DNA from 2 places in the Ruegeria sp. CDSC025 genome. Region 1 is predicted to be linked to the other one. Evidence: riboswitches for the same ligand, from Rfam matches in the RefSeq annotation. Region 1 holds a riboswitch; the other holds the start of a gene.
What was found. Region 1 has a riboswitch for cobalamin ahead of AC2FH8_RS05095 (DUF1636 family protein). Riboswitches for the same ligand answer to the same signal wherever they lie in the genome.
Positions count from the first base shown of each region.

Region 2: another riboswitch for cobalamin. It lies ahead of AC2FH8_RS12675 (hypothetical protein); the one in region 1 lies ahead of AC2FH8_RS05095 (DUF1636 family protein).

Region 1 is NZ_JBXWOJ010000002.1:384,654-391,770, reverse strand. Features, by position in the region: gene cobG (precorrin-3B synthase) at 1-437, opposite strand, end outside; gene cobN (cobaltochelatase subunit CobN) at 434-3,727, opposite strand; gene cobW (cobalamin biosynthesis protein CobW) at 3,731-4,786, opposite strand; gene AC2FH8_RS05095 (DUF1636 family protein) at 4,789-5,163, opposite strand; cobalamin riboswitch at 5,258-5,464, opposite strand; gene AC2FH8_RS05090 (hypothetical protein) at 5,999-6,862, shown strand; gene AC2FH8_RS05085 (helix-turn-helix domain-containing protein) at 6,960-7,117, shown strand, end outside.
Region 2 is NZ_JBXWOJ010000008.1:46,706-53,822, reverse strand. Features, by position in the region: gene recR (recombination mediator RecR) at 1-83, opposite strand, end outside; gene AC2FH8_RS12690 (YbaB/EbfC family nucleoid-associated protein) at 148-492, opposite strand; gene AC2FH8_RS12685 (DNA polymerase III subunit gamma/tau) at 636-2,387, opposite strand; gene AC2FH8_RS12680 (protein-tyrosine phosphatase family protein) at 2,544-3,044, shown strand; gene AC2FH8_RS12675 (hypothetical protein) at 3,046-3,450, opposite strand; cobalamin riboswitch at 3,534-3,753, opposite strand; gene AC2FH8_RS12670 (alpha/beta hydrolase family protein) at 3,893-4,750, shown strand; gene rsgA (ribosome small subunit-dependent GTPase A) at 4,775-5,803, opposite strand; RNA gene ffs (signal recognition particle sRNA small type) at 5,962-6,060, opposite strand; gene AC2FH8_RS12655 (5'-nucleotidase C-terminal domain-containing protein) at 6,100-7,117, opposite strand, start outside.

The DNA of each region.
Region 1 (7,117 bases):
GAATCCCCGACCAACAGGCGATTTGGTCCGGTGTCGATGGCAAACCCAAACTTGGCTGGTAGCGACGGCAATTCGCCCAACCGGTCGATCAGTTCCTGCGTCAGTCGTGCGGTAAGATCGCCGGATTGGTAGAGCGGTGTCACCAGAATATTGCGCCGCACCTCGATACCCGGTTCCGCATCCAAAAGGTTCAGCGCAGCGAGTTCTTCCAGCAAAGGTTGGTGATCGGCCTCGGCCACACCGCGCAGTTGCAGATTGGCGCGGATGGTCAGGTCAATGGTGCCATTGCCGAACCGGTCGGCAAGTTCGCACAGGCCTAACATCTGCGCTGCCTCAAGGCGCGCCAGCCGCGGCCGAACCCGCACGACCAACCCGTCCCCCGACATCATCGGGCGATGGGCGCCGGGGCACCAGCCCTGAACGATCGGTGCACTCATCCCAACCCCTCCAGATCGGCTCGGATCGAGTTTCGGCGCGTGTTCCACAGGCCAGCCTCGAGCAGAGCACGGAACCGGTCCTGCATGGCCTGATGCGCCTGTGGGTTCTTCTCTTGCAGAAAGGCATCAACCTCGGCGTTACCCAGTGTGGCATCGTGGTAGATGTCAAACAGATGCGGTGCAACGGTTCCCGACAGATGGGCAAAGCTTGCCATATGATCCAGCGTTGCCGCGATCTCGGCGGCGCCGCGGAATCCGTGCCGTTGCATTCCTGCGATCCAGTCAGGATTAGCCGCGCGCGCGTGGACAACGCGGCTGATTTCCTCAGAGAGGGTTCGGGCGCGGGGGGTGTCTGGGTTGGTATTGTCCAGATGGTACAGCTGCGCAGTACCGCCAGTGACTTTCTTGGCGGCGGCAAAACCGGCCTCATGCGTGGCATAGTCATTGGCCAACAGCAGATCGGTTTCGGTCAGGTCCTGAAGGTGAACAAAGCTATCGGCGTGGGCAACGCGTTGGGTAATACCATCGACATCCCGTGCAATTTGCTCGCCCTCAAGCGCAAAGGAACTGGCATCCAGCCAAGCCTGACCGGCCTGTGTGCGCGCTTCGTCCGTATAGATTTCGGATAGCTGCGTCATGTTCAGGCCATAGCTGCCGGGGGCGGGGCCATAGACACGGGCGGCCGGTGCCTGCCCGGCATATGGGTTCCAGTCTGCTGCCTCGTCCCGTTCACACAATGCTCGCACTGCCTGGCCATACAGCGCAGAAAGCGTCGGGAATACATCGCGGAACAGGCCCGAGACACGCAAGGTCACGTCTAGCCGTGGACGGCTGAGATCAGTGATTGGCAGCACCTCGATACCGGAAACCCGCTCCGACCCCTTGTCCCAAACCGGTTTCACACCCAGTAGGTGAAGCGCCATGGCGAATTCTTCACCCGCAGTGCGCATCGTGGCCGAGCCCCAGAGGTCGACAATCAGCCCCTTGGGGTAATCGCCTTCTTCCTGCAGATGCCGTCGCACTAGTTCCTCGGCCAGTTTGACACCTTGGGTATAGGCCGCGCGTGTTGGAACCGAACGCGGATCGGTGGTGTAAAGATTTCGCCCTGTCGGCAGCACGTCCGAGCGCCCGCGATAGGGTGAGCCAGACGGGCCAGCCTCGATCCGTTTCCCGGCCAGTGCGTCCAAAAGTGATTGACGTTCCGCATGCGCTGAAGGCGTGGCATCAAAATTGCCGGTCACTTCGGGGACGCGGCCAAAGACGTGCAAGCCGTCGCCGAACTGGCTTTCTTTGATGTCGCAGACAAATCGGTCGATACGGGTGATCGCTTCGGCGGTACAGGTTGCCTGATCCAGACCCAGATCGCTTTCCAGACCAATGGCCTGCGCCTCATCCCGTATGTCTTCTTGTAGTCGGTCGCGGCGTTTGGGGTCCAGCCCGTCGGCGTTCGAGAATTCGTCCAGCAGGGATTCCAGCCGCACCATACGGTCCGGCGTGTCACTTGTTCGCATCGGGGGCGGGATATGGCCCAGTGTAACCGCGCCGATCCGGCGCTTGGCCTGTGCGGCCTCGCCGGGGTCATTCACGATAAAGGGGTAGATCACCGGCAGATCTCGGACCAACGCCTCAGGCCAGCAGTTTTGGGACAGGGCGACCGATTTGCCTGGCAGCCATTCCAACGTGCCATGCGCGCCGATATGGATCAGCGCGTCCGCGCCATGCCCCTTACGCAGCCAGAGATAGAAGGCAACATAGCTGTGGCGCGGGGTGCGCGAAAGATCGTGATAGTCGTCATCGCGCAGCTCGGGCGTGCCGCGTTCCGGTTGCAGCGCGATCAGTGTCTTGCCCCGGTTCAAGGCGGTAAAGTGGAACGCACCATCGGCAAAAACCGGGTCGTCCTCAGGCTTGCCCCAAATGGATTGCAGATCCGTTTGCAACTGTTCCGGCAAGTCTGCCAGCGCGGTCTGATAGGCCGCGAGCGGCCAAGCCAGTCGCGCATCCAAAAGCGTCTCGGCTATCGGTTCGCCGGGTGCTGTATCATAGCCTTCAGCCTGCAGATCGGACAGCATCGCCTCGGCCGAGGCCAACGCATCCAGGCCAACCGCATGGGCCATCTGCCAGTCCTTGCCGGGATAAGTCGACAGCACCAACGCTGGAACCTGATCTGGCTTGGGTTTGTCGCTTAGGCGCAGCCAGCCGTCCACCCGGTCTATGATCGCCTCAACCCGTTCCGGCTCGTGGCGGTGGGCAAAACGGGAATATTCCAGATACGGGTCGCGCTTGCCCGGTTCCTTGAACGAAGCGATGCCCGCCGAAATGCGGCCATCCACCTCGGGCAGGACCACATGCATTGCGAGGTCGGCGGGGGACAGCCCGCGTTCCGCATCGACCCAAGCCTTGCGGCGTGCGGTGGACAAGGCGACCTGAAATACCGGCACATTGGCGGCGTCCAGCGGGGACGTTCCCGAGGCGCCTTTGCCCGAAAAGGAGGTGGCGTTGATGATTGCCGAGGGGGCCAGCGCTACGACCTGTTCGCGCAGCCAGTCAGCGGCGGTAGGGGCTTTGAGCGACGGCGCAAATAGGCCAACAGCCTGAAACCCACGCGCACGCAGACGGTGGATCAGGGCCGCGACCGGGGCAGTGTCTGCCGAGGTCAGATAGGCGCGATAGAAGGTCACGAGGATGCGCTTGGCATCACCGGCGAATGCGGTATCCGCCGGGATCACACCGCGATCCGGACACCATACGCCACATTCCGGGATCGTCTTGGCCCCCATCACTGGGCCAGAATAAAGCCCCGCGGCCAGTGCCATTTGCGCCAGCGCAGCCTGCGCTGCGACCTCACCGCCTGTGTCGCAAAGATGCGCCAGCCGCCGCAGGGTTGAAACGGGCAGGGTAGAATAGTCATCCAGGCGCGTATCTTCACGTCCATCCGCCGGCAGGACTGCCACAGCGATGCCTTTGGCGTGGGCCAGTGCCAGAACCTGCTGCAATCCGTAGGACCAGTAGGGCACGCCACCGATCAGGCGGATCAGAATGCCTTTGGCGCCCTCCAGCGTCTGCTCGACATAGGTGTCGACAGAAAGCGGGTGCTTCAGCGCCGTTAGATTGGCCAGCCGCAGGGTCGGCATCCGGCCTTCGGGTCCACCCCCACGATGCCAGCCTGCCGCGAAAGCGCCAAGATCACTGTCGGAAAAGGACAGCACCACCAGATCCGCCGGGCTCTGGCCCAGATCGGTCGGGGTCTCCGTTTCCTCTAACCCGTGGCTTTCGCGGAAGACGACGTGCATGGTTTACTCGGCAGCCTCGGTCACACCCACGAGGATTTCGCGGATTTCAGCCTCTTTGATGTCGTCATGCTCGGCGATGACCACCAGACGCGAGCGACGCTCTTCACCTGGCTCCCACGGGCGGTCGTACTGATGACGCACACGGGCCCCGACTGCCTGCACCAAAAGGCGCATGGGTTTGCCGGTAACAGCGGCATAGCCTTTGACCCGCAGGATGTTCAGTTCATTCGCCAGACGTTCGATATTGGCGACCAGCTGGGCCGGATCGGTCTGTTCCGGCAGCTCGACAATGATGCTTTCGAAATCATCATGCTCGTGATCGTGGTGGCCATCGTGATGGCTGGGACGTGCCTCCATGTCATCTTCGGCAGCGGCCTCAAGCCCCAGCACAACACGTACATCCACAGCGCCTTCGGCCACTTCGACCACGGGCAGCGGGCGCGGAGCCTCTGCCGCGATGATTTCCTTGGCCTTGGCGACCCCCTCGGGGCCAGCAAGATCAGGCTTGGTCAGCAGAATGATGTCGGCGCAGGAGATCTGGTCCTCGAACACCTCGGATAGCGGCGTTTCGTGATCAATCGAGTCATCGGCCAGGCGCTGGGCATCCACCGCAGCGACATTCGGGGCAAAGCGACCGGCGGCCACAGCTTCGGCATCGGCCAGAGCAATTACGCCATCCACGGTGATTTTCGAGCGGATATCCGGCCAGTCGAACGCTTTCAGCAGCGGCTTGGGCAGGGCCAAGCCAGAGGTTTCGATCAGAATGTGATCGGGGCGCGGCTCTAGCGCCATCAGCGCCTCGATGGTCGGGATGAAATCATCTGCCACGGTGCAGCAGATGCATCCATTGGCCAATTCCATGATGTTTTCCGCCGGGCAATCGGGGATCGCGCAGGATTTGAGGATATCGCCATCGACGCCAACATCTCCAAACTCGTTGACCACAATGGCCAGGCGCTTGCCCTGCGGGTTCTGCATCAGATGACGCACCAGCGTGGTCTTTCCCGAGCCCAGAAAGCCGGTGATCACAGTGACGGGCAGTTTTTCGAGATTGCTCATATCTAAGCTCCAATCGGGGGAATGCGGGCCGCACAGTTTTTGCGGAAATGTTCAGGACGTTCGCGCCATTTAACGAGGCCATCTTGGGTCGCGAGATATTTGGTCGCACCTTCAACAATGGTCTCGACATGATCGGTTTCATCGAGATGCTCATAGACAAAGGTCCAACGTTCGGGTCCGCCACGCAGCACAATCGAGCAGCCCTGATCGCAATTTGAAAGGCATTCTACTGCCTTCAAAGTGACGCCATCAGGAAGTTCTGCCTGCTCCAACGCCTTGTGCAGCAACGCCCCAGGACGATCTGCATCATTCTCGACGGGCAGGCCGCGGCGGCAGGTCGTGCACACCAGCAGTTCAACAGGTGTGGTCTCGGTCATGTCTCTCATCCCCCCAAATCCTCTTCGCGGGGGACGGGGTTTCATGCGGGCCACGTATTGCGACATGGGCCCGACACCGGATCACCCCGTCCGGTTTCAACTTCGGATGTTGGCAGGTCTCCCGGCTTGCGGATGTCAGAGGCTGGCCTCTGGCAGATGTCCCGCCTTCCCGGCCTGTCTGGCCAGTGGCTTTGGGCACCCTCTCCGGTCACGGTCGCGGGGGCGGCTGCGTTTGACGGATGACCGCTGACGCATTCCCTTTTCATCTGCATGTGCAGACACCAACGGATGGGACATGCGGCACGGGCAGGGGGCTTGTCAAGCGCGGCAGACGCACGGAAATCATCGAGAATGGAAAAGCGACCTGCCAATGCCTGTCAGCGGCATGTTTGGTCAGTCAGATGCAAAATGACGGCAGGCGAGTTTGGGCTTTGCGCCTCGAAGATATCCAGACGAAAGGATTCGCGGGCCCGTTACTTCAAAGGGCATATCGCGTGGATTCGATAGAGCGGTCAAATTTACCGGCCGAGCCAGTGAGTTCACCGCCTTCTGATCAATCCGGTGTCAAGCTTCACTCAGCAGAGCACTGCCGTAGCGAGACGGCATGTCGCAGGCTCGAAAAGCCGAATGCGAAGCAACTGTTTGAAAGTATTGGAGGCGAGTACCGGAATCGAACCGGTGTACACGGATTTGCAATCCATAAAGACAGGCAGCGAAAACAACGGCTTATGGGTGCAAAACACCCCCTGACAAAAAGTGAACAAAAAGCGAAAGTTTCAACGCTCTTTGCGATCCAGAATGCTCACAAAATCGTTTCTAACCTTGGGATAATTTGATGAGTTGGGCGGTTGCAAACGAATGCGCCGAGCGCCGTTTTGGCAGCGCTGCGCGCAAGCAGATCATCATGTTTCTGGCCGACAAGGCGAGCGATGACGGCTCGGGCGTCTGGTGCTCCAAGGGAACGATCCAGCGCCACACAGAGCTCAGCGAGAGCACGGTAAAGCGCACCATCATCGACTTTCTGCGGGAAGGCATTCTGATCGAGACGGGGCAGCGGCAGTGCAAGAACGGCTACACCGTCATTTACCGCATCGTTCTGGAACGCGTGGCCGCGCTTGAACCCACGGCTGAGCCCGACATTGAGACGGGGGTCACTGTGAACCCCGTCCAGCCTGGACCCGGTACGGGGTCCACGGTGAACGGGGTACGGGGTTCACAGTGGACCCCAAACCATCCTAAAACCAACCATAAACCACCTACGCGCAGGCGCGAGGCGGCGGAGGAGGTTGAAGATCTGGAATCTGAGAAGATCTTGGCGGCCTATCCCGAAGACAGGATCCGAGACCGGCGGACCAGTCTGCGTTTGATCGCAGCGGCCGTGAAGGCCGGGGTAGAGCCCGATGATCTGCTGCAGGCGGTCAAAGCCTATGCCAAGGAAAGCGAGGGCTATACGCGCAGCAAGGTCTGTTTCTCGGACAACTGGTTCAAGATGCGCCGGTGGGAGAAGGGACTGGCCCAGATCCAGGCCGACCGCGAGAAGGCGCGAGAAGCCGAAGCCAAAGGTCGCGCTAGCCTCGCCGAGTGGATCCGTGAACGCCACCCCCTTTGTCGCCACATTACAAGCCGACAGATCGAGGGCTTGATTGTTTCAAAGTTGGTGACGCCTGAGCAGGTGCGCGCTGCGGGGCTGCAGGCATAAGTGCGACTCGATTGTTACGCCATGGCGTAAAAAGTAGATATTTACGTTGCAGCGTAATTTGTTTTAATTTACGCTGTGCCGTAAAAGGAGCCACATCATGGACCTCACAGCACGAACGGCCGAGCAGATCGGCGAGGCACTTCGCCGGACGCGCAAAGCGCGCGGCTGGACCCAAAGCGATATCAGTGCGCGCACGAATTTGCGCGTCGCGACGATTTCGTCGCTGGAGAATGGCGACGCGGGAGCCAAGCTCGC
Region 2 (7,117 bases), on a different contig from region 1:
GCGCGACGGGCCGAACGTGGGCCGAGGCCTGGCAGTTTGGCCATCAGGTCGATCAGATTGTCGATATCGCTGTTCGAACTCACTGCGCTTGCTCCTGCATAAGGGCCGGGCAGTTGGGCCCGGCCGGTATTTCGTCAGGAGTGCCTATCAGAACGGCAGCTTGATGTCTGCGGGCAGGCCCATACCTTCGGTCAGCTTAGCCATCTCAGCCTGCGACCGTTCTGCGGCCTTGGCCTGAGCATCTTTGACGGCGGCCAGGATCAGGTCTTCGACCACTTCCTTGTCGTCGCCGTTAAAGATTGACGGGTCGATATCGAGACCTTTCAGCTCTCCCTTGGCCGTGGCTGTTGCCTTGACCAGCCCTGCACCGGATTCGCCGACAACCATGATGGTATTCAGCTCTTCCTGCATATCCGTCATCTTGGTCTGTAGATCCTGCGCGGATTTCATCATCTTGGCCATGTCACCCAGGCCGCCGAGTCCTTTGAGCATCGGTATTCTCCTAATATCCGGTTTGACGCCTAAATACGGGCGCGGTCGGCGCGGCACAAGGGCCGAGCTGGCTCCCGCCCGTCGTCAAGGCCTTTCCTCCCGTTGGGCCCGGGAGGTTTCCAGTTGGGTCAGATGAGACGGTTTCAGTCTTCCTCGAACGGGTCCCATTCGTCTTCGACCTCGGGCAGCGCCTCGGTTTCCACTTTGGCGGCACGTTCTTCCGGTGTTTCAATCCGCTTGATGCGTGCCTTCGGAAATTGCATGAGCACCGCCTGAACCAACGGGTGTTTCTCAGCCTCTGCTTTCAACGCCAGCTCGGCGGCGTCTCGAATCTCGGCGATGGTCGCAACCTCACCATCGGCTACAATCGACACAGCCCAGCGGTTGCCAGTCCATCGTTGCAGCGACGAACCCAGTCTCGCTGCCAGATCTGTGGGTGCGTTTTGTGTCGGGGTGAATTCGATCCGCCCCGGTTGGTAAGAAACCAGCCGCACCCCGTTTTCGACCTCGACCAGAAGTTTCACATCCCGATTGGTGCGGATCAATTCAACCACGTGGTCAAAACTCGGATACCGTGCCAGCGCCGATTGGATATCATGGGCCAGAGCGGCCGACGGCGCGCCGGCGGGGCTGCTAGTTGCGGACACGTAAGAAGATGATGCCGCTGGTACCGGAGCCTGAGAGGGCACGGCCATACCACCGCCCGGACCACCATTCGGAGGCGGTGGCGGGTTGTCCTGCAGGCGCTTGATCAGCTCTTCGGGGCTGGGCAAGTCGGCAACATGGGTCAGGCGGATAACGGCCATTTCAGCAGCCATCATGGCATTTGGCGCGGCCGATACCTCTTCCAGCGCTTTCAGCAACATCTGCCACATCCGGGTCAAAACGCGCATTGGCAGGGCCTCGGCCATTTGCTGACCACGGGCACGTTCATCAGGGGAAACCGTCGGGTCCTCGGCTGCGTCTGGCGTGATCTTCACAACCGAAACCCAGTGCGTGATTTCGGCCAGGTCACGCAGCACGGATAGCGGATCGGCCCCTTCGGCATATTGCCCGCCCAATTCAGTCAGCGCGCTTGCTGCATCCCCTCGCAGGATCATTTCCATCAAGTCCAATACCCGGCCCCGGTCGGCCAGACCCAGCATCGCGCGCACCTGATCGGCGCTGGTTTCACCGGCCCCATGGCTGATTGCCTGATCCAGCAGCGAAGTTGCGTCGCGCGCCGACCCTTCGGCCGCGCGGGTGATCAGCGCCAGGGCATCATCCGCGATCTGTGCCTTCTCAGCCGCTGCGATCTTATTGAGCAGGCCAATCATGTCCTCGGGTTCGATCCGGCGCAGGTCAAATCGTTGGCACCGCGACAGAACAGTCACCGGGACTTTGCGGATTTCGGTCGTGGCAAAGATGAACTTCACATGCGCAGGAGGTTCTTCCAACGTCTTGAGCAGCGCGTTGAACGCGCTGGTCGAAAGCATGTGAACTTCGTCGATGATGTAGATCTTATAGCGCGCACTGGCGGCACGATAGCGCACCGAGTCGATGATTTCGCGAATGTCATTTACGCCGGTGCGGCTGGCGGCGTCCATCTCCATCACATCGACATGGCGGCCTTCCATGATGGCGACGCAATGTTCGCACTGGCCGCAGGGTTCGGTCGTGGGCTTGCCTTGCCCATCAGGACCGATGCAGTTCATGCCCTTGGCGATGATCCGGGCCGTGGTCGTCTTACCGGTGCCGCGGATGCCAGTCATGATGAAGGCTTGCGCAATCCGGTCGGCCTCGAACGCGTTTTTCAGCGTGCGCACCATTGCGTTCTGACCGACGAGGTCAGCAAAAGTTTCCGGGCGGTATTTCCGCGCGAGAACCTGATAGGCGGGGCTGGGCGTGTCGGTCATGTCTGCTCTGTTGGATTCGTGTCAGGTTTGCAGCGTAGAGACCCCCGCCGTCCGCGTCCACCGCGCGCGAAAAGGAATTTCGTTTTGGCAAGTTGCATCAGAGCCGGTAAATCATGAGGGGCCTCAGCCCCATGTGGTGATGCAGGAAAAGGAGCTGTGTTGGAGAGTTTTGCAATTCACCCTCTTGGATTGGGCAAAGGGCAGATCGCTCTGTGCCCACTGCCGGGTGTCACGGGCGATTATGCTGGAGATTTCGCAGTAATCCGAGATTGGGCGCCGGACCTGGTCATCTCGATGACTACTCTGGATGAGTTCCAGCATTCCGGCGGGTTGTCATTCGAGGCGGACCTGCAGTGCGAACGAATTGCCTGGGTCCACCTTCCGGTCTCCGATTTCGGCGCCCCCACGCCTGAGGTTGAGGCGCTTTGGCCGCAAGCCAGCGCCGCCGCCCAACATGTCCTTGCCAGTGGCGGCAAGGTGCTGGTGCATTGCCGCGGTGGGTGCGGTCGCTCGGGGATGGTTGTGATGCGGCTAATGGTGGAATGCGGCGAAGCGCCTGGCCAAGCGCTTCGGCGGTTGCGTGCGGTGCGGCCCTGCGCGGTGGAAACCGACGCGCAAAAGGACTGGGCCGGGTTGCCGGCCCGAACCCTTCCCTGAATCAGGCAGACACTTGATACGGAATACTGTCGCTGCGCGGCGGCAGAGTCGAAACGTCGAGCATCGCACAGGGTGGTTCTGACAGAAAACCAGCGGATTTCTGGATGAACTCCGGCCCGAACATCATGTCGCCATAGGCGTCCAGCATTTCTGTCGGCGTGTCCGTGCTGGTGCCGCAATAGACCCTGATCTGTTCTGATTGGGCCCGAAAACGGGCCGTGCAGCCTTCGGTGCAATGGGTCAGATCGCTAGTGCCTTCGACCTCGAATGTTTTGGATGCTGCAGGCGTTGCCGTCGCCATCGCCTCGGCCATGGCGCGTGCCATTCGGGCCAGGGCGGGGCAGGGTTTCCCGGTCCTCTGACAGACGGTTGCGGTGAATTCATGTGTCTTTGTCTTCCAGATCATAATGCGCCCTCCGCGCGCAGGACGAAGGGTGAGGATCAGGTGTGACAGCGCGCTGACGACCTGCCCGGACACCCCGCCCGAGTTTCGGTTTCGATACGATGGCAGGTCTCCTGACTTGCGGGTCGTCGCTTTGCCGACCTTCCCAGCCCTGGGGCCAGTGGTATTTCGGCATTGCTCACCGCTTACAGTTGCGGGGGCAGTCGCGGAGTTGGCCCTTTCCGACATCGCCGGGGCAGACCGCACCGTGTTCCCTTTTCATCCCGCCCCAATTCCGGGGCAAGAACCATCACCACATCGCTAGCGGCTATGCAGACCCCGAGTCAAGCCACCTGTTGGGGTGCAAACCGGACGTTTGGTCATCTTGATGAAATCTTGACTCTGGTGGCCGAAATCGGGCCGATTGTTGAGTGAACCGAGTAGTTCAGAACTTGTCGGAAGCGCCATGCTTGATACCACGCCCTGCGTCCAGACTAAGGACTTTGACTTTGCCTCATGCTCTGCCAGCCTGTCGGCACGGCTGTATCTGCCTGCAACCGAGCCGAAGATCGCCGTGGTGATTCACAGCGCAACTGCAGTGCCGCGCGAATATTACCAGCATTTTGCCCGTTGGCTGGCCGCCGAACAGGGTATGGCCTGTCTGACCTATGACTACAGCGATTTCGGGCATTCGCTGCGCGACAAACTCAAAACCTCTGAGGTGACCATGGCGGATTGGGCCTTGGTCGACATGCCCGCCGCACGGGCTGAGATGCGCAGGCGGTTCCCGGACGCTTTGCAGTGGAGCATCGGTCATTCCCTTGGCGGCTTGCTGGGGCCGGTGCAGCCAGACATTGATCAGATCGACCGGATGATCTGTGTATGTTCGGGGCTGGTTACTCTGTCCGACCATCCCTGGCCCTATCGCGGGCTGGCGTGGATGTTCTGGCATGTGCATGGGCGTCTGGCAGTGAATGCGCTGGGCTATCTGCCGGGCAAAGCGGTGGGGATCGGTGCCGATTTGCCTGGTCCGGTCTATTGGCAATGGCGTAGCTGGTGCACGGCGCCGCAGAATTATGTGCCGCAGATCGGTGACGCTCTGCCCGAAGCGAGATGGGCGCAATCGAATACGCCGGTGGACCTGTTCACCTTCGAGGACGACCAGATGGTGCCGCCAGACGCTGTCTGGCGGCTTGCCGATCTGTATGGACCAAAGGCGCGGCGACATCTGTTGTCTCCGAATGAATTCGGAGCGCCTGAGATCGGTCATATTGGCGCTTTTGCCCGCAGAAACCGGGCGGTTTGGCCCCGGTTGATTGCCTGAAAACGAGGCGCCTTTCTGTCACGCTCAGTGTCTGCTGCGGGACTTTTTGTCATTCATGACGGATCGCACCATTTTGCCAAAGGCTTTGTCACGTGCCCGTGACTGCGCGAGGGTTTCGGAATTCCTCTGATCTTCGCGCCGAAGCTTGTGCCAGCGCGCCAGCCGGTCGGGCTCAAGCACGCCATTGGCAATCGCCTCCTGCACAGCACAACCGGGTTCGGCCTGGTGCTGGCAATCTGAGAACCGGCACCTTGCAGCCAATTCAAGAAGGTCTGAGAAAACCTCATCCACGCCGTCTTGGGCTTCCATCAAACGCAGGGCGCGCATTCCTGGCGTATCAATCAGCCACCCCCCGTTTCGCATCGGGTGAAGCGCACGATAGGTCGTGGTGTGGCGACCCCGTGCGTCATCCTCGCGGATCCCCGCCGTTGTCCCGGCCTGACCAGTCATGGCGTTCGCCAATGTGGTTTTGCCGACACCGGATGAGCCGACCAAAGCAGCAGTTTGCCCGGCAGGGCACCAGGACAGGATCGGATCAATCTCTGACGCCTCCAGCGCGTTGACGGTTAGAACGGTCAGAAACCGAACCAGCGAACTGGCCTGACTGGCATAGCTCTCTGGGTCAGGGCAGCTGTCGGCCTTGGTCAGGACAACAACCGGATAGCACCCGGCCTGATGCGCCAGTGCCAGATAACGTTCAAGCCGGGCCAGATTGAAATCGGCATTGCAGGAACTGACGATATACAGCACGTCCACATTCGCCGCGATCAGCTGAACCTGCGCACCGGTGCCTGCGGCCCGGCGTTGCAAGAGGCTTTTGCGCTCCAAAAGATGCCGAATGCGGTTTTGATCATCCGCAAGGATCCAATCGCCAACCGCAAATTCGCCGGTTGATCGGTCAGGGGTCAGATCAGATGTGTCGCCCAGCGCATTCAGGCCGATCAGGCGATCACGATGGACGGCGTTGATGCGATGCGGTGTGCAGGTAGGGTTCACAGCATGTTGGGCTGCAAAATGAGAGGACCATCCCAGGTCCGAAAGTGTTTTGGACATTGTTCTGCCTGTGTTCAGATACAGGAAACCATCAGGGTGGCAGACGCGCACCCATCGGTAACGTGTTCAGGCAAGAGCGGGGGTTAGTCCCGGAAACGCTCTGCCCGAAGGGTCATTGCTACAATCATAAAGTCCCTCCTGCGGCAGTCGTTGCGCGTAAGTGAGAGGTTGGACATCGACCCAAGCGGGGCTCGTTGTGGCTGCTTCCTTCCGGATCTGACCAGGTTGGCGAGGCGCTCGCCCGCGCCAACCTCTCGAGGGTGGATATAGGCAGTTGGCCGGAAAAACACAACCCGTCAGAAGGTCAGAAGAATCCGTAAAAAGCCATTTTCGTCGGTTCCAAGGACTTGTGGATCAAATTCCTGAATGTCCTGCAGAAGTCGGTGGGCATTTGGACCGGTGCGTAAGATCGCCTGCGTACCAGTGTTACTGGTGATTCTGAAGGGTTTCTGGGCCTCTTCCAGCGGATCGCTGACCAAGGTGCCTGACAGATAATCCAGCAGGGCTTGCTGGACCGGCAGGATGGGCATGTCGATACGTTGCGCATTACCCGCAAATGGGAAATGCCCGCCCCCGCTGGCGCGATAATTGTTAAGCGCGACGGCAAATTGCTGATCCGGTGCAATGGGGGTGGCACCGACCAGAACTTCTGAAACGCGCCGGTTTTCGGCGTTGATCAAGGTGCCCATATCGTCGAAACGCGGAGGTTGTGTCAGATCAATTCTGCAGGACAGCCCGTATAGCACATCAAAGTTGTGACCCACCCGATTTTCGCAAATAAGTTCGGATGCAGATCCGGTCGAAATCTGGTTGAAAACAGCTGCGGACATCTCAAGCCAGTCCACGATTTGGTCACCGGATACAATGACACCCTGCAATTCGTTTGGAAAAACATGCAGGTCAACCACGTTACGCAGGAATATCTCGCCAGGCTTAACATCCGTATAGAATCGCGGCCCGGCCCGACCGCCGAATTTCGAAGGTGAAACCGCCGATAAAATCGGAATGTCTGCCAGGTCGGTTTCGGACATACACAGACGTAACGCGGCAGCCTGGGCGGCGGCGACCAGCCTCAGTCCACGGTCCTCGGTGCAAAAGCTGAAATAGCTGTGCAGATGGTGCGGGGTGCGGCCGACCGGCTGGCCCGCTCGCCTGCGGGTTTCGGCATGACCAGAGGAAAACAGATGCAACAATTCCGGATCTTCGGGCGCCAGTGATACGATTTCGTCGGGACGCCCCGCAGATATCGGTCGCAGCGCCGCCCGGGCTTCGCCAGCGGTCCAGCCGCCGCGCTCTGCCGAGTGAAGTTTCAAG